DNA from 3 places in the Acidovorax sp. GW821-FHT10A04 genome. Region 1 is predicted to be linked to each of the others. Evidence: predicted binding sites of a transcription regulator. Region 1 holds the regulator's gene; each other region holds the start of a gene.
The links. The regulator LexA, encoded in region 1, represses DNA repair genes until DNA is damaged. The targets are predictions, from matches to a motif close to ACTGTATNNNNATACAGT.

Region 1 (6,002 bases):
CCAGGCTACAAGACCACGTTCCGCATCATCGCCAACGACAACGCCCTGGGCGCTGGTCTGGCTGCCTACGCCGTGGACACGCTGAAGCTCAAGTCGGTCGCCATCATCGACGACCGTACCGCTTACGGCCAGGGTGTGGCCGACGTGTTCAAGAAGACCGCAGCCGCCAAGGGCATGAAGGTGGTGGACGAGCAGTTCACGACCGACAAGGCCACGGACTTCATGGCCATCCTGACCGCCATCAAGGCCAAGAACCCCGACGCCATCTTCTACGGCGGCATGGACCCCCAAGGTGGCCCGATGCTGCGCCAGATGGAACAGCTGGGCATGGGCAACGTGAAGTACTTCGGTGGTGACGGCATCTGCACGGCCGAAATCGCCAAGCTGGCTGCCGGCGCCAAGACCCTGGCCAACGTGATCTGCGCCGAAGGCGGCGCATCGCTGGCCAAGATGCCTGGCGGCACGGCCTGGAAGGCCAAGTACGACGCCAAGTACCCCAACCAGTTCCAGGTGTACAGCCCCTACACCTACGACGCCACGTTCCTGATCGTGGACGCCATGAAGCGCGCCAACTCGGTCGACCCCAAGGTCTACACCCCCGAGCTGCTCAAGTCCAGCTTCAAGGGCGTGACCTCGACGATCGCCTTCGAACCCAACGGCGAAATGAAGAACCCTGCCATCACCCTGTACAACTACAAGGACGGCAAGAAGACCCCCCTGAACTAAGGCACGGACTTGCCTTCAACCGGCTAACGTCGTTGGGGAGCCTTGCCGTGCTACAGCACTGTCTGCGGCTCCCCGCCTAGTTATCCGGTCGAATGCAATCCGTGTGGGAGCGCTGCCTTCGGGCGGCGCACCACAGGGCAAAAAAGGCTTCCCTCGGGAAGCCTTTTTTATTGGTGCTCGCTGCGTTGCAGCGCTCAGTTGCTAGCGTCGCACCTGCAGAGAACCTGGATTCACGATATTGGTCGGCGTGCCCTTGATGAAGTTCACCACGTTGTCGAAGGCCGCACCAAAGTAGAGCTCGTAGCTGTCCTGCTCCACATAGCCGATGTGCGGCGTGCAGATGCAGTTCTCCAGGCGCAGCAGGGCATGGCCCTGCAGGATGGGCTCGCTCTCGAATACGTCCACGGCCGCCATGCCGGGGCGGCCCCGGTTCAAGGCGGCGATCAGGGCGTCGGACTCGACCAGTTCGGCGCGCGAGGTGTTCACGAACAGCGAGGTGGGCTTCATGCACGACAGGTCTTCGAGCGAGATGATGCCGCGTGTCTCATCGTTCAGGCGCAGGTGCACCGAGATCACGTCGCACTGCGAGAAGAACTCCTCGCGCGTGGTGGCTGCCTGGTAGCCATCGGTCAGGGCCTGGGCGCGCGATGCCTCGCGGCCCCAGACGCGCACGTTCATGCCGAAGGCGCGGCCATAGCCGGCCACGAGCTGACCGATGCGGCCGTAGCCCCAGATGCCCAGCGTCTTGCCGCGCAGCACCGTGCCCAGCCCGAAGTTGGGCGGCATGGACGCGGTCTTGAGGCCCGACTGCTGCCAGGCCCCATGCTTGAGGTTGGAGATGTACTGCGGCAGCCGGCGCGTGGCGGCCATCACCAGTGCCCAGGTGAGTTCGGCCGGTGCCACGGGTGAACCGACGCCCTCGGCCACGGCAATGCCACGCTCGGTGCAGGCTGCCACGTCGATGTGGTTGCCGATCTTGCCGGTCTGGGCAATGAGCTTGAGGCGCGGCAGCTTTTCGACCAGCTGGCGGGTGATCTGGGTGCGCTCGCGCACCAGCACGATGATGTCGGCGTCCTTGAGCCGTATCGACAGCTGGCCCAGGCCCTTGACGGTGTTGGTATAGACCTTGGCGGTGTAGGCGTCGAGCCGGGTGGCGCAATGGAGCTTGCGCACTGCGTCCTGGTAGTCGTCGAGGATCACGATGTTCATCCCGACATTGTGCCTTGGCGGGCCGCAGTCTTTGTGCCCCAAGCCCCGTCGGGCGTGCAGCATTTGCAACGCTGCGTGAATGCCACATGCCTCGACGGCCTGGGTGCATGCGCAATACCGGTGCCCGCGGCCGTTGCGGCGGGCTCTGCGCAGTCGCTGGCCGGCCGTTGCAGGCCATGGTGGCCGTGTCCCCGCGCCAGCCCGCAGGCCGCGTGCTCAGTGTTGCAGCAGCGCCTCGCGCGCGGCCATGCGGTCCAGCTCCGCGCAGACATCGGCCATGCGGCCCGAGATCACCAGGCGCCCGGCATCGGCGCCCGAGGTGGTCGTGCGCAGCACGCGCACCACGCGGCGTGCCTGGACATGGTTGCACAGGGGGTCGGCGCCGGGGGCAGGGTGCAGGCTGCGCGTGCCCGTGGCCGGCAGTGCGATCTCGTCGCGTGGCGTGCGGGCCGTGGTGGGCCATGCGGGTGCCGCATGGGCGGGCACTGGCGCCTTGCAGGTGCGCAGCCGTGCCGCAGCGCTGTCGTGCCCGCCCTGCACGGCGATGGGCTGCAGCCAGCGTGTCAGCGCATGCAGCGGGTGGGAGAAGGCCGAAAAGGTCAAAGAAGCAATTCCCATGTGAAGACTCCGAAGGTCGGTGGTGAACACAGGCAGGATTGCAACGAACATGGCGCGGCCCAGGGCTGACCAGCGGCGGTGCCCGATACCCGGCACCCCGCCCGTCAAACGCCCGCCACCTGGGCAGCGCGACGGCAATTACATGAGCATGGTGTTGCGGATCAGGCCGACTGCCAGGCCTTCGATCTCGAAGGCTTCGCCGGGCTGCACGGTGATCACGGGGTAGTCCGGGTTCTCGGGCAGCAGCTCGATGCCGGTGGCCGTGCGGCGCAGGCGCTTGACGGTGACGTCGTCGCCCAGGCGGGCCACGATGATCTGGCCATTGCGCGCCTCGCGCGTGGACTGCACGGCCAGCAGGTCGCCGTCCATGATGCCGGCGTCGCGCATGGACATGCCGCGCACCTTGAGCAGGTAATCAGGCTTGTGCTGGAACAGGCTGTTTTCCACGCTGTAGGTCTGATCGACATGCTCCTGCGCGAGAATGGGCGAGCCCGCTGCGACCCGGCCGATCAGCGGCAGCATCAGCTGCGACAGGCCGGGAATGGGCAGGCTGAACTGGGTGCCGCGTGCTGCGTTGATGGAGCGCACTGTCTCGCCGCGCAGGCGAATGCCCCGCGAGGTGCCGCTCACCAGCTCGATCACGCCCTTGCGGGCCAGGGCCTGCAGGTGCTCTTCTGCCGCATTGGCGGACTTGAAGCCCAGCTCGGTCGCTATCTCGGCGCGGGTAGGGGGGGCACCGGTGCGCGCAATGGCGGTCTGGATCAGGTCCAGAATCTGTTGCTGGCGGGCAGTGAGCTTGGGGTTGTCGAGCATGGTGGTTTCCAGTGTGTGCCGGTACAGTGGCAAATAACTGTTTTTTAATCCAGTAGCTGTATTTTTCACCAGTTTTTCGGAGTATGCAAGTGAGTGCGCAAAAAATTGTGGTTCTGGGTACGGGCGGCACCATTGCCGGCACCGCTGCGCAGGTGGGGGACAACATCGGCTACACGGCCGCGCAGGTGGGGGTGGGCGAGCTGCTGGCGGCCGTTCCAGGGCTCCAGGCGCTGGCCGGTGGTCCCCTGGTGGTCGAGCAGGTGGCCCAGATCGACAGCAAGGACATGGAACATGGCGTGTGGCGGGCCCTGGCGCTGCGCTGCGCCGAGTGCCTGGCCGACCCCGCCGTGCGCGGAGTCGTCATCACCCATGGCACCGACACGATCGAAGAGACGGCCTGGTTCCTGCACTCCGTGCTGGATGCGACCAAGCCCGTGGTGCTGACCTGCGCCATGCGCCCCTCGACCGCGCTGGTGCCCGATGGCCCGCAGAACCTGCTCGACGCCGTGGCGGTGGCGGCCAGCGCTGGTGCGCAGGGCGTGGTGGTGGTGGCTGCCGGCACCATCCATGGCGCGCAGCGCGTGCACAAGGTGCACCCCTACCGGGTCGACCCGTTCAGCTCCGGTGATGCCGGGCCGCTGGGCTGGGTGGAAGAGGGCGCCGTGCGCCTGGTGCACGGCTGGCCCGCCGTCTCGCAAGGCAAGGGTCTTGCAGCCATGCAGAACCAGACCGCCGACGCACCCTGGCCCTGGGTGGAACTGGTGGTAAGCCATGCGGGCGCCAGCGGTCGTGCGGTGGACGCGCTGGTGCGCGATGGTGTCCAGGGTCTGGTCGTTGCCTGCACCGGCAACGGCACCCTGCACCACGCGCTGGAGGCCGCGTTGCTGCGGGCCCAGGCCGTGGGTGTGCGCGTGCTGCGCGCCACGCGCTGCCCCGAGGGGCAGTTGCTGCCCACGCCGGGCAATGCCCTCGTGGCCGCGCCCGGTCTGTCCCCCGTGAAGGCCCGCATCAGCCTGGTGCTCGATCTGCTGGGCTAGGAAGTCCTGAGCCAACCCACAACGCCAGGAAGCCCCGCATGTTCGCTGCCCTCCGATCCCATGTTTGGGCCTATCCGGCACTGGAGGTGGTGCACATCGTGGGCATTGCACTGCTGCTGGGCAACCTGGTGCTGCTGGAGCTGCGGGTGTTTGGCTGGGGTGCCGCGCTGCCGCCCCGGGACCTGGCGCGACTGAGCCTGTCGCTGGCACTGTGCGGCTTTGGCATGGCGGCCCTGTCCGGCCTGGTGATGTTTGCCACGCAGCCCCAGGAATTGCTCGCCAACCGGGCCTTCACCCTGAAGATGCTGTTGTTGATGCTTGCCGGCTGCAACGCGGCGTGGTTTCATGGGCGCGGTTCGCTCGCTCGGCTCGATGGCCTGGCGCGGGCGCAGATGCTGCTGTCCACTCTGATCTGGCTGGCCATCGTCGCCTGTGGTCGCTGGATAGCGTACCTCTGACATTCGAAAGGAAAAACTCCATGCCTTTGCAGCGTCGCCAGATTCTCACCGTGGCCAGTGTCCTTCCCCTTGTTCCCCTGGCGTCCCATGCGCACCACGGCTGGAGCAGTTTCGATGCGGACCGCCCGATCTACCTCGAAGGCACGGTGCGCAAGGTGCGCTGGCAGAACCCGCATGCCGAACTGGAGCTGGAGCTGCCCGCCAACCTGGCCTTGCCGCCCAACCTGGCACAGCGCGCAGTGCCCGCACAGACGGCACCGGTCGATGGCAAGGCCCTGCTGGCCCGTGCCGTGCTGCCGACGCGCAGGGACCGGATGTGGGAGGTCGAGCTGGCGCCGCTGACCCGCATGCAGGCCTGGCAGGTGGCCGAGATCAAGCCGGGCACGGCTATCTCGGTACTGGGCTTCACGTTGCGCGAGGAGAAGGGCGATCCGGTGCTGCGCGCCGAGTACCTGTTCGTCGATGGCAAGGCCTACGGCCTGCGCTCGAGTCCGGCCTGAGGCCAGAAGCGGCGCGCGCGTCGATTAGTGCACGTTTGGTTGCACAGCTTTTAGCCGCGCCATTGGTTCTGCGCGGGAGCGCAACTATCATCCGGCGCATCACTTTGCAGGAGTTGTCCCATGCGTTTCGTTTCCCTCTCTCTCGTGGCCGCAGCCGTGGCACTGGCAGCCCTGCCTGCGCAATCCCAGGACATGCCCAAGCGCAAGGCGGGGCTGTGGGAGATCAAGGCCACATCCAGCCCAGGCACGCCGCCCACCGTGATGCAGCAGTGCACGGATGAGGCCTTCGAGGCCCAGATGCAGAAGACGGCCCTGGAGCAGTCCAAGACCATGTGCAGCAAGAACGACATCAAGCGCAGTGGCAACACCATCACTGCCGATGCGGTCTGCAAGATCGGTTCGACCACGGTGACCTCGCAGTCGGTGAGCTCGGGCGACTATTCCAGCGCCTACAAGGTCGAGGTCAAAAGCACGTTCAACCCGCCGCTCATGGGCAAGGCCAGCGACAATACCGTGATGGAGGCCCGTTACCTCGGCCCCTGTGCCGCCGGCCAGAAGCCCGGCTCCATGACCATGCCCAACATGCCCATTCCTCCTGCCCCGAAGACCAAGTAAGCTGCGCGGCAGGCAGCGCCTCCAAG
Region 2 (6,002 bases), on a different contig from region 1:
CATCGGCTGCGAGTTGAGCAGTGCCGTCAGGAAGGCTGCGGGTTCATGCCGCTTGAGCCAGCAGCTGGCATAGACCAGCAACGCGAATGACGCCGCATGGCTTTCCGGAAACCCGTACCCGCTGAAGCCCTTGATCTGCTGGTAGATCGACTGGGCAAAGGGCTCGTCATATCCCCGCGCCCTCATGCCCTCGATGAGCTTCGTCTGGTACTTCTCCAGGCCCCCGCGCTTCTTCCAAGCCGCCATGGCCCGGCGAAGGTCGTCGGCCTCGCCTGCAGTGAAACCCGCAGCGACCATCGCCACCTGCATGACCTGTTCCTGGAACAGCGTCACGCCCAGGGTGCGGCTGAGCACCTGCTTTAAATCCTCGCTCGGATAGATCACAGGTTCCAGGCCCTGTCGGCGGTTGAGGTATGGATGCACCATACCGCCCTGGATGGGTCCGGGCCGCACGATGGACACGGAGATCACGAGGTCGTAGAAGCATCGTGGTTTGAGCCGAGGCAGCATGGACATCTGCGCACGACTCTCCACCTGGAAAACGCCCACCGTGTCCGCACGAGAAATCATCTTGTACGTTTCGCGGTCCTCCACCGGAATGTCCTGCATCCCGAAGTCGTACCCCTTGCGCCGGCCCACCAGGCTCAGGGCCTTGCGGATGGCCGTGAGCATGCCCAGGGCCAGTACATCAACCTTGAGCAAACCGACTGCATCCAGGTCGTCCTTGTCCCATTCGATGACCGTGCGGTCTTCCATGCTCGCGTTCTGGATCGGAACCATGCGGCTGAGCAGACCCCGCGTGAGCACAAAACCACCGGGGTGCTGTGACAGATGCCGAGGAAACCCGATCAGTTGGCTCGTCAGCAAAATGAGCTGCTTCACCGCCAGGTCGTTCTCTGACAACCCCAGCTCCTCGAAGCGCTCCATCCGCACACCTTCGCCGTCCCACCACTGGTGACCTTTAGCCAGGGCATCCACGGTTTCCAGGCTGAAGCCAAGTGCCTTGCCGACATCGCGTATCGCTGACTTGGGTCCGTACGTCACCGCAATCGCGGCCAGTGCAGCTCGGTCCCTTCCGTATTTGGTGTACAGGTACTGGATCACCTCTTCGCGCCGCTGGTGCTCGAAATCGATATCGATGTCCGGCGGCTCATTGCGCTCCCTGCTTATGAAGCGCTCGAACAGAGTCGACATGCGATCAGGGTCCACCTCGGTCACGCCCAGGCAGTAGCAGACCACGCTGTTCGCCGCAGACCCACGGCCCTGGCAAAGGATGTGCTGCGAGCGCGCGAAGCTGACGATGTCGAACACGGTGAGGAAGTAGTGCTCGTAGTGCAGGTCGCAGATCAGCTCCAGCTCGTGCTCGATCTGCGCTTGCACCTTGGCGGTGATGCCGTGCGGCCACCTGCGTCCAGCGCCTTCGTAGGTAGCCTGGCGCAGGTAGCTGGCAGGGGTGTGGCCCTCGGGTACCACTTCGTCAGGGTACTGGTAACGCAGTTCGTCGAGAGTGAAGGTGCATCGCTCGGCCACGCGAATCGTCTCAGCCAGCAGTTCATCGGGGTAGGTCTGTGTCAGACGCAGGCGACTGCGCAGATGGCGCTCGGCGCTGCGCTGCAGCTCGTAGCCGCACTCGGTCAGAGGCCGTCCTATCCTGGTGGCGGTCATCACGTCCTGCAGTGGTTTGCGGCTGCGCCGGTGCATATGCACGTCGCCCATGGCCACCAGTGGTATGGCAGTCAGCGCAGACAGCTCCCGCATGCGGTGCAGCCACAGTTCGTCATCGATGCGGCGGTTCAGGTCCACGCCAATCCATGTTCGCCCGATGAAGTGCGTCAAGGTCCAGCGCCCCAGCTCCTCCAGCTGCTCGTCCGTCCCTGTCCGGTCTGGCGTCACCATCACCAGGCAGTCGGCCAGAGCATCGCCTTCGATGGATGAGCGTTCAAGAAGGTAGGTGCCTTTCTCGGCGGTGCGCCGCAGCCGCGTGATGAACTGGCACAGGTTGCCGTAACCATCGAGGTTCTGCGCGAGGACCACCATCGTGAAGGGCAGGGCTGCCTGCACTTTGAACTGCGAACCCACCAGCAACTGCAGCCCCTCCTTCTTGGCGGCGACATGCGCGCGCACCACACCGGCCAGGGTGCATTCGTCGGTGATGGCAATGGCGCTGTAGCCCAGTTCCTTGGCGCGCTCGACCAGCTCGTCAGGCCAACTGGCCCCGACAAGGAACGTGAAATTGGAAACGCAGCGCAGCTCTGCGTAGAAGGGTAGCGCCATGACAGTTGCCTGAAGGTCGATGCATCGTTCAGGCGTACAGGCCGTGAAGGAACCAGCCTGTCTCGTCCTCGGCCAGGCGGCGTTGGAAGATCCACAGCACGCCGGCGTGCCGGCTCAAGGCGATCCAGTAGTCGCGCTGCACGTTGAGCTGGCCGGCAGGTGCGCTTGTAGCCGCTGAAGGCTCCCGGTGCCACCAGCCGCCCTCCACGCGGTCCGGGCCCAGCAGCAACTGCAGTTGCCCCTGGTAGATCGGGCGGTGCTCCCGCTCGGCCAGGCGCAGCGGTTCAGGCAGCACCCACGCGGGCAGCGGCAGCTCGTGGCAGGGGAGCGAAGCGCGTGGACGTGCCATCTCCGCACCTTGCCAGCACTGCATCCATTCTGGGCGGTGGTCGGCATTCAGGACAGGACGCACCACGCGATCCTTGCCCAGTCGGGCCTGCACGCGCTCCAGCACCAGGGACGTGGCTTCGCCCTGGCGGATCGTCTCAGGCAGGAGTGACTTGCTCTCCTGCTTGATGGGGATGGTCTCGGAAGCAAGCAGCTCGATGTCGCCAGCGGGTGCCAGCAGCTCGACCTTGGACAGGTGCTCGCTGAGCAGGCGGCCCAGGTGGTCCACGTTCTGCGTGGGCTCTGCCGTGCGCACGGTGATCTCGCCGCCTGTGCCTGCGGTCTTGGCGCGCATCGCGTCATGGGCCCAGCGAAGCGTGAACGAGGTGACGCCCATGTGCCTGGCCGCGAGCCAGCCGGACATCTGCAGCAACAAGCGGCGGGCGCCGAACATCAGCGCCATCGCATTCTCGACGCGGAACATGAACTCCAGGCGGGCACTGAAGGTCTCGGGAAGTTGCTGCCACTCGCAGACCTCCGGACGTAGTCCGTAGGCCTGGTCCAGGCTGTGAAGCAGCTCCTTGTCGAAGCGCCGACCCAGGCCACCCCGAGGCAGCTTGCGTACATCACCCAGCGTGCGTGATCCGAGGCGGTGCAGCGTGCCCTGATGGCCCGCCACCGCAGTGATCGTCTCCAGCGGCAGCTTGTCGAGAATGGATGGCAGCGGGCCGGCAAAGCCATCCACCACGCGCGAACGCACCAGCGCCAGCGCCGCTGTGCCCGTCGGTGCCCAGGCGAAGGCTTCGACGCCCAACTTCAAGGCTTCCGATTCGATGCGCCCTCGCAGGAGCAGCAGGCCGCCAAACAGGCGTGCGCAGGCTCCGACCTCCATCAGGACCACCTCTTCGCGCACCGCCACCCTCGGAGAGAACTGCAGCGCCCAAACAGCCAGGGAAGGCAGGTCAATGGCGGTGCAGGACTCGGTGCTGGTCTTGTGCGGTAGCAGTGCGGCCCAGATGCCGATCATCGGTGGCCTCCTCTCTGCGCAGGGGGATGGCGAAATCGGTGTCCAGGCGGTGCAGTCGCGGCGGCAGCACCTGGCTCAGGAGGCCGGGGATGGCCTGCAGTTCCAGCACACCGGGGCATGGCGTGCCACGGCGCTTGAGGATGCGCACATCAATGTTCCAGCCTGTGCCGAGCGACACCAGGGTGCGCAGTGGCGCCGGCGAGGCCTCTCGCTGCGCGCTCAAGGGCCGAAAGAGAAAGACAGGCGACTGGCAGGACTGGGCGTGCACCTGCAGACGCCTGATCTGGTCTGCGCGGACTTGGGGGAGCCAGGACAGCACCGCGCCGCGGGGATTGGACTTCACCAATTGCTCCGTCACCCACAAGCGCTCGGCTGGTGTTTTGGCCTGGATCCACACGATCTGGTCGGCGGGCACTCCCAGCTGAGACAGGCCACCGGCATGGGGCTGCTGTGGCGGGGCTACGAGCAGTATCTGGCCGCCGTTCTGGATAAGGCTGGGCAGGCATCGGCTCAGCAAGCGCCATTCGCACAACGGTGCTTGCGCCGTGAGTACCTCAGTCAGGGCGCGTGTAGGCCAGCCACCACCTGGCAAGGACGCGTCCAGCAGGTCAAAGCCCGTGGAGATTGTCGGGTGGCCGTCGTGCACCAGGTCGTCGCCCAGCCACACCGACTCCCGTACCGAGATGGGCAGGCTCTGGGTGTCGAAGGGCTGGAAAGCGTGGGCGGCGGACATGGCAAAATACTGTAATTAAATACAGTATATGAATAGACTTACTGACATGGAAAGAGGGTTCCGACGGCGGTTGAAGGCCATTGCGGGCGGTTCGCACCCAAATCGATAGCGGGGAAATCAGCGTCTGCGCTGGAGGATCAAAAGAATCACCAACGTGGAAAAAATTTGCGATGACCAAGCGGAGCGTGCGGACGAAACCCTGGTGCAAGGTCAGGATGCTGCAATGCCCGAAGTGCCTGAAAGGCAGATTTCTGTATAAGAGCTCAACGATGGAAACCGATCAGACTGCCCCCATCAATCGCTGTGGCTACTGTGGATCTACCAACTACCGCAGGGTGGTCGAGCGCGATGCCCAAGGCTCGATGCGCTACGGCGAGCGTTTGTTGTGCTCGGGATGCACGCGAGAGTTCACCGACCTGGATGCCTGGCGGCAAGGCGCATCGGATGCGTCCCCGCCACTGTCTGCAGCGGCATGACCGACACCTACCTTGTCTCATCATTCGCGGACAAAGACCGCGTCAAGGCGCTGGGCGCACGTTGGGATCCGACTCGCCGACAGTGGTATGTGCCCGAGGGCCGAGACCTTACGCCTTTCGCGCAGTGGTTGCCTGCTGCAGATGTGCCAGCACCCGTTGTCTCGCGTGATTTGTTGGCCCCTTCCCCGACCGCGTCCAGCGGCTTGGCGGTCCCTGAAAAGAAGGGGGTATCGCTATCTCAGTTGCTGCAAGGCGTATCGGGGGCGGTAGCGCAGGCTTTCAAAGCCGGGGTCTGGACGCTTGTTGAGGTGGTGGATACGCGGATTCGCAACGGCCATGTGTACCTTGAAGTCTCCGAGCGCGACGTTTCGGGCGTCATCACCGCCAAGGCCAATGCTGTCATCTGGGCCAGTACGGCCAGCCAGATTCTCCCCAAGTTCGAGTCGGCGACCGGCGCCCAGATCGGGCCAGGTATCAAACTGCTGGTGCGTGCACGGCCCGTGTTCAAGCCGCAGTTCGGTTTCAGCATCGAGGTCGATGCCATCGACTCTGACTACACGCTGGGTGACTTGGAGGCCCGCAAGCGTGAAATCCGCGAGCGCTTGCAGCACGAGGGCTTGTTCGAACTGAATCGACAGTTGCCAAGTCCGTGGGATTACTACCTGGTCCTGGTCGTGGCACCGGAGGGGGGAGCCGGCTTGGGCGACTTCCAAGCTGAGGCGAAGCGGCTGGAGGCCAGTGGAATCTGCCGGTTCGTATATGTCCACAGTCGATTTCAGGGCGATGGTGCTGCTGCAGAGATCCGCATGGAGTTGCTTGGCGCGCTGGAGCGCATGGATCAAGAGGGCTTGCACCCCGACGCCGTGGCCATCATCCGCGGTGGTGGGGCCATCAACGACATGGCTTGGCTCAATGACTATGCGCTAGTGCGCGCCGTCTGCGAACTGGATGTCCCGGTGCTCACTGGCATAGGGCACGAGCGAGACAACACAGTGCTCGACGAGGTCGCCAATATCCGTTTTGACACCCCTTCCAAGGTCATCGCGGGCATTGAGCGACTCATTCTGCAGCGAGCCCACGAAGCCAAGGGCTTGTTCGACGACATCGTCCGCGAAGCTACGCACGCTATGGGCAGCGCGCGGCGAATATTCGTCGAGAACTTCAC
Region 3 (6,002 bases), on a different contig from region 1:
TGCCGCGGGAAGCCCTTGAGCTGCCCCGACAACTTCAACCACGTTTCGGCTGTGTGCAGGCTCAGGTGCTCGCCCATGGCGAGTGCCATCTCTTGCAGGCGGTGCGCAGCAAATGCTTCATCGAACCAGTGGTGGTCCTTGGCAAAGGCGTCGACCAGTTGCGCAGGCACGCCCAGCGCCTTGCCCACATCGCGCAGCACGCTGCGGGTGCGGTAGCTGGTGACCACGGCGGCAATGGCGGCGCGGTTGCGGCCGTACTTGGTGTAGACGTACTGGATGACCTCTTCGCGCCGGTTGTGCTCGAAGTCCACGTCGATGTCGGGCGGCTCCTTGCGCTCCTTGCTGATGAAGCGCTCGAACAGCAGCTTGGTGCGCTCCGGGTCCACCTCGGTGATGCCCAGGCAGTAGCACACGGCCGAGTTGGCGGCCGAACCCCGGCCCTGGCACAGGATGCCCTCGCCACGCGCAAAGCGCACGATGTCGTGCACGGTGAGGAAGTACATCTCGTACTGGCAATCGGCGATCAGTGCGAGCTCGCGCAGTATCTGCGCCACCACCTTGTCCGGCACACCCTGCGGATAGCGGCTTTGCGCCCCCGCCCAGGTCAGCCAGGCCAGGCCCTCCGCCGGCGTCATGCCCTCGGGCACAGCCTCCAGCGGGTACTGGTACTTGATCTCGTCGAGGCTGAAGGTGCAGCGTGCCGCAATCTCCAGCGTGGCCTCAAGCAGTTCGGGTGGGTAGATGCCGGCCAGGCGCACGCGCTGGCGCAGGTGGCGCTCGGCATTGGGCTGCAGCGCAAAGCCACACTCTGCCACGGTGCAGCCCTGGCGCACGGCGGTGATCACGTCCTGCAGGCGCTTTTGCGAGCGCAGGTGCATGTGCACATCGCCCGCAGCCACCAGGGACACGCCCGCCTGGCGTCCCACCTGCTGCAGCGTGGCCAGCCACAGGTCGTCATCGGGCGCGAGCAGCAGTTCCACGCCCAGCCAGAAGCGCTGACCGAAATCCACCTGTGCCTGGCGGACGCAAGCCAGCAAGGCATCGGTCTCCATCGCATGTTGCAGGCTGCGGTCGGGAATGAGCAGCAGCTCGCAGTCCTGCAGCCGCGCCACATCGGACACAGGTCCCAGTTCATAGGTCCCCTTGGGCGCGGTACGGCGTGCCGCACTGATGAACTCGCACAGGTTGCCCCAGCCCTCGACGTTGCGCGGCAATGCCACCAGCCGAAAGCCCGGGTAGGCGAACTCGCTGCCCGGGATGAACTGCAGGCCCAGCTCCTTGGCCGGTCCATGGGCCCGCACCACGCCGGCCACCGAGCACTCGTCGGTCAGCGCCAGCGCGCGGTAGCCCAGCTCGGCCGCGCGTTCCACCAGGTCCCGGGGCTGCGAGGCGCCGCGCTGGAAGCTGAAACTGGAGATGCAGTGCAGTTCGGCATAGTCCGGCAAGGCAGGCGGCGAGGCCACCCCGGTGGGGCTGCGGTCAGGAAGGGTGTGGGTCATGTGCCGGTCCGCTCATGCATACAGGCCCTGCAGGAACCAGTGGTCTGCCGACGTCGCCGGCAGCGCATGCACCGGTCGTTCACGGAACACCCAGACACGCCCTGCCCCCGGGCTCACGGCCACGAAATAGTCGCGCTGCACCATGTCGCTGGCACTGGCGGGGACCTGGCTCTCGCCTTCCTCCCACCAGGCCATGTCGAACCGGTGCGGCCCGGCCAGCATGCGCAGCGGGCCCTGGTAGCACGGCCGGTGGCCCTGCATGGCCAGGCGCTGCGGCGTGCGCAGCAGCCAGGTAGGCCACAGCACGGCTTCGGGTGCATGGTCGCCCTGTGGTGGCTTCGCTGAGGGCACCGGCCCGGCTTCGGCCATGGGCCGCCAGCGCTGCATGCATTCGGGCCGGTGGTCTGCCAGCAGGGTGACGGACTGCACCGCATCCGTGCCCAGGCGGGCCGAGAGGCGCTCGACCAGTTGGTGCCAGGCCTCGCCCTCCTGGTCACCGGTGGCCGACGATCCATCGGGCGGCAGCAGGTGGGCGCTGGCATGCGGCAGCGGTGCGGTCTCCAGCGCGCGCAGCGTGATCTGGTTGGCGGGCGCGGCCAGGGGCGTGCGCGCCAGGTTCTCGGCCAGCAGGCGGCGCAGGTGGGCCAGCTCGTGCGTGGGCTGGGCCGTGCGCACGGGCAGCGCATGCCAGGGGGCGATGAGCACGCCGTCGACCCGGCGCAGGTCGTGCCGCCAGGCCAGCTCCAGCGCCAGAACGCCCTGCTGGCGTGCCTGCAGCCAGGCCTGCAGGGCCGAGAGCAGCCGGCTCGCGGACCACAGCAAGGCGTCGGCCGAGGTGGCCAGCGCGGGCAGCTCGGCCGTCAGCTCGAAGCGCTCGGGCAGCTCCACCCAGGCATGGTTGTGGGCGATGTGGCCATAGGCCCGGTCCAGCGCCAGCAGCACGGCCGCGCCCAGGCGCCGCGCCACACCGTCGCGCGGCAGCGCACGCAAGGCCCCCCAGGTACGGCAACCCATGCGCGCCAGGCTGGGCAGGTGCGGGTGCAGCGCCGTCAGCGTGTGCAGCGGCAGGCCATCGGGCAGGTGCCGGGGCACGGGCTGGCCTGCCAGTTGCAGGCGCAACAGGGCCAATGCCTGCAGCGAGGTGGGGGCCTCGGCAAAAGGGGTTGGGCACTCCTGCTGCGCAGGCCCTGGCGGCGGCTGGCCCGCTTCTGCGGGCGGGTGGCCGGACCAGGGCGGGCTGTGCCGTTGCAGTTGGGCGAGCAATGCTGCGCGCCCGCCCCACAGGCGCTCCGTGGCAGACACTTCGAGCAGCAAGGCCTCGTCCTCCACCCGCGCCACGCGCGGCGTGAACTGCAGCGCCCACCAGTGTTCGTGCGGCGCCTGCGGCAAGGGTGGGTGCGGCCCGGCAGCGGCCGGCGCGCCAGCACCAGGGCGGGAGGATCCGCCGTCAGTGGGGGTGGTGGGCGGCAACGGCCATGCGATCCAGTGCATGCTGCACACCTCCTGCGGGCAAGCGGTCCAGCCACGCCGCCAGCGGCAGCAGCACGGCAGGCCTTGCTGGCTGCTGCTGTGGTGGCGCACGCCGCCCCTCTCCGCGCGTGGCCGACGCGGCCAGCACCCGGGCCAGCGCCGCGTTGCTGGCCGGCAGCACCAGGGGCTGCTCCATGGGGGGCCCACGGCGCTTGAGCACCTGCACCTGCAGCTCGGCGCCGCCCGATGCGGCCACGGCCTCGACCCACAGCCGCAGCGGCGCGGGCGATGCCTGCTGGCGCACCTTGGCCGGGCGAAACACCCACAGCAGCTGCCCCATCTGCGCGGCAGCCAGCTGCAGCCGCCTTAGCGATTCGGGCGCGGCCTGCGGCAGCCAGGCCAGCACCGCCTGCACATCGCGGCAGCGCAGGGCCTGCTCGGCCGCCCACAATGCCTGCGCCGCCGAGGTGGCCTGCACGCGGCACAGCCGCGCCGCGTCCAGCCCACCCGCGCGCAGGGCGGGGGCAAAGGGCTCATGGGGCGGCGCCACCAGCACCACGGCCCCCGGCCGCTCAGCCGTGGCCTGGGCCAGTGCCGGCAGCACCAGTTGCCACACGTGCAGCCCGGCTGCAGGCTGCAGCACCTCGGTCAAGGCCCCCAGGGGCCAGCCCCCACCCGGCAGCTGCGCATCGAGCAGCGCATGCCCCGTGGCCTGCACCCGCGCTGCGGCGGATGTGCCCAGTTGGTCGGCCAGCCACACGCCTGCCAGCCGGGGCGGGGCACCAGCGGGCACGGAACGGAGGGGGACGGCGGACATGAGCGAGGCAACCCGGGATGGACATGCACGGGGTCAGGCAGAGAGGTGCGGCTTGCGCACCCAACCCCGGAGCATCCTGCACGGCAGGGCTGGGGGAGCGATGAGATACTGTATTTTCATACAGTTATCGTACCCCATTCCGCTAACCGCGGCGGCTTTTCAGAGCATTCCCGCGGGTCATTGGAGCCATGCCAGGAAGGGGCGCCGCTTGCAGTGGGCCAAAAGAAAAGGCCTGCGCAGTGCAGGCCCTGAAATGACAAAAGGCCTGCAGAATTGCTTCTGCAGGCCTTGCCAATAATGGTCGGAGCGGCGGGATTCGAACTCGCGACCCTCTGCTCCCAAAGCAGATGCGCTACCAGGCTGCGCTACGCTCCGACAGCTCGTATTCTAACCCGGGAAATTTCGGGTTCTGACCAAATGCGCGCTTTTTTTGATTTTTTTGCAGCGACTGCATCGGACCAGGGTTCCATCGGCAGTGCTGTCATGCATCCAGGGCGATGCAAACTGCGGCGATGGGAGGGAAAACTCAATCAATAACCAACAACCAACGGGGAAGACACTACGGCGAGCCCACAGGCACCAGCACACGACCGCGCATCAGCGGCCGCATGGTGGCCTGCAATCAGCGGCTCGACGGGCCTGGGCCGCGGCCGGCCAGGTGGCGGAAGGTGATGCGGCCCTTGGAGAGGTCGTAAGGCGACATTTCCAGTGAGACCTTGTCGCCCGCCAGGATGCGGATGTGGTGCTTGCGCATCTTGCCGCCGGTGTAAGCAATCAGCTGGTGACCGTTGTCCAGCGTCACGCGAAAGCGCGAGTCGGGCAGCACTTCGGTCACGGAGCCTTGCATTTCAATCAGTTCTTCTTTGGCCATGTTCTCTTGTCTTTTCAAAAATCAAAAAATCTGGTGATCGGCACCTGAACGCTGGGGCATCCACCACGGCCGATGCAGCGTGGTCGGGCTCGACACACGGTGCATTGCGGGCGGTGGGAGTCGCTGCACCCGGGGCGCAGATCAGGCAGAGGGCCGGGGAGACGGCTTCATACGGATTTGCATTTGACCGTGTAGCTAGGCGGGAGCCGCAGACAGTGCTGTAGCACGGCAAGGCGAACCAACGACGCTACACGGTTAAAGGCAAATCCGTATCAATGGACAGGCAGAGCGCTGTGCATAGCCTGTCGATTGTACCGCGATGTACCCGTACTTGCCTATGGCGAGAATGCCGCAGCGGCGCAGCACCTCCGCAGGCAGCCGCCCGCAGGCCTGTCAGGCCCCTGGATCCTGGCCCTGCACAGCCACCGCCAGGGTGCGCACCAGGTCGGTCTGGGTGATGATGCCCACCAGGTGCCCGCCATCGTCGACGATGGGAATGTGGTGGTGCCCGCCCTGCGAGAACAGGGGCACCAGGTCCATGGCGTGCTGGCCCACCCGGGCCACCTGCACCGGGTGCGTCATGATCTCGCCCACTCTGGCGGGCTGGCCGCTGCGGCCCTTGACGAGGGCGCGCAGGCGCTGGCCCAGGCCCTCGTGCAGGTCGAGGTTGGCCAGGCGCATGAAATCGGCCACCGTGACGATGCCAAGCACCTGCCGCCCCGCATCCACCACGGGCAGGGCCTTGATCTTTTCGATGCGCATCAGGGTCCACGCATCCTTGAGCGACACGCCCTGCTCCACCGCCATGGCCGGCCGCGACATGATGTCGGCGCAGCGCACCTCGCCCAGCGTGCGCTGGAAGGCCGCGCGGCCCGCCAGTTGCAGCAGGCCTTCGAGGTCGGCGCGGCTCACGTCCAGCACCTGGTTGTAGTGCGCCAGCGCGGCATCCACATCCGATGCGGCAAAGGCCCCCTTGGCCACGGCGGTGCGTGCAGGCGACTGCTGCGGATGCGGGTAGCTGCGCCCGGTCAGGCTGTTGTAGACCACGCCCGCCAGCAGCAGCACCAGCACGTTGAAGAGAACAGGAAACGCCGCCAGGTGCAGGCCGTCGCTCGCCGTGAGCACCACGTACAGCGCCATGGACCCCCCGGGCGGGTGCAGGCAGCGCAGCGGCACCATGAGCGCGATGGCCAGGCCAACGGCCAGCGCGCCCGCCACGGCCGGGTCGGGCACCAGCGCAGCACACGCCGCCCCCACCATTGCCGACAGGGTGCTGCCGCCCAGCACCGGCCAGGGCTGGGCCAGCGGGCTCGAGGGCATGCCGAACACCAGCACGGCGCTGGCG

Region 2: the regulator LexA is predicted to act here: its motif matches at 4,370-4,387, upstream of imuA (translesion DNA synthesis-associated protein ImuA).
Region 3: the regulator LexA is predicted to act here: its motif matches at 3,894-3,911, upstream of imuA (translesion DNA synthesis-associated protein ImuA).

Annotation. Positions count from the first base shown of each region.
Region 1 covers NZ_JBWKNZ010000004.1:316,878-322,879, reverse strand. The annotation lists gene AC07PF_RS11680 (branched-chain amino acid ABC transporter substrate-binding protein) at 1-726, shown strand, start outside; gene AC07PF_RS11675 (D-2-hydroxyacid dehydrogenase family protein) at 928-1,935, opposite strand; gene AC07PF_RS11670 (hypothetical protein) at 2,152-2,553, opposite strand; gene lexA (transcriptional repressor LexA) at 2,692-3,366, opposite strand; gene AC07PF_RS11660 (asparaginase) at 3,450-4,403, shown strand; gene AC07PF_RS11655 (hypothetical protein) at 4,442-4,861, shown strand; gene AC07PF_RS11650 (DUF6152 family protein) at 4,882-5,361, shown strand; gene AC07PF_RS11645 (DUF3617 domain-containing protein) at 5,482-5,976, shown strand.
Region 2 covers NZ_JBWKNZ010000001.1:373,366-379,367, reverse strand. The annotation lists gene AC07PF_RS01765 (error-prone DNA polymerase) at 1-2,274, opposite strand, end outside; gene AC07PF_RS01760 (Y-family DNA polymerase) at 2,303-3,628, opposite strand; gene imuA (translesion DNA synthesis-associated protein ImuA) at 3,564-4,361, opposite strand; gene xseA (exodeoxyribonuclease VII large subunit) at 4,834-6,002, shown strand, end outside.
Region 3 covers NZ_JBWKNZ010000011.1:105,800-111,801, forward strand. The annotation lists gene AC07PF_RS22165 (error-prone DNA polymerase) at 1-1,499, opposite strand, end outside; gene AC07PF_RS22170 (Y-family DNA polymerase) at 1,512-2,990, opposite strand; gene imuA (translesion DNA synthesis-associated protein ImuA) at 2,947-3,786, opposite strand; tRNA gene AC07PF_RS22180 (tRNA-Pro) at 4,085-4,161, opposite strand; gene infA (translation initiation factor IF-1) at 4,409-4,657, opposite strand; gene AC07PF_RS22190 (HPP family protein) at 5,051-6,002, opposite strand, start outside.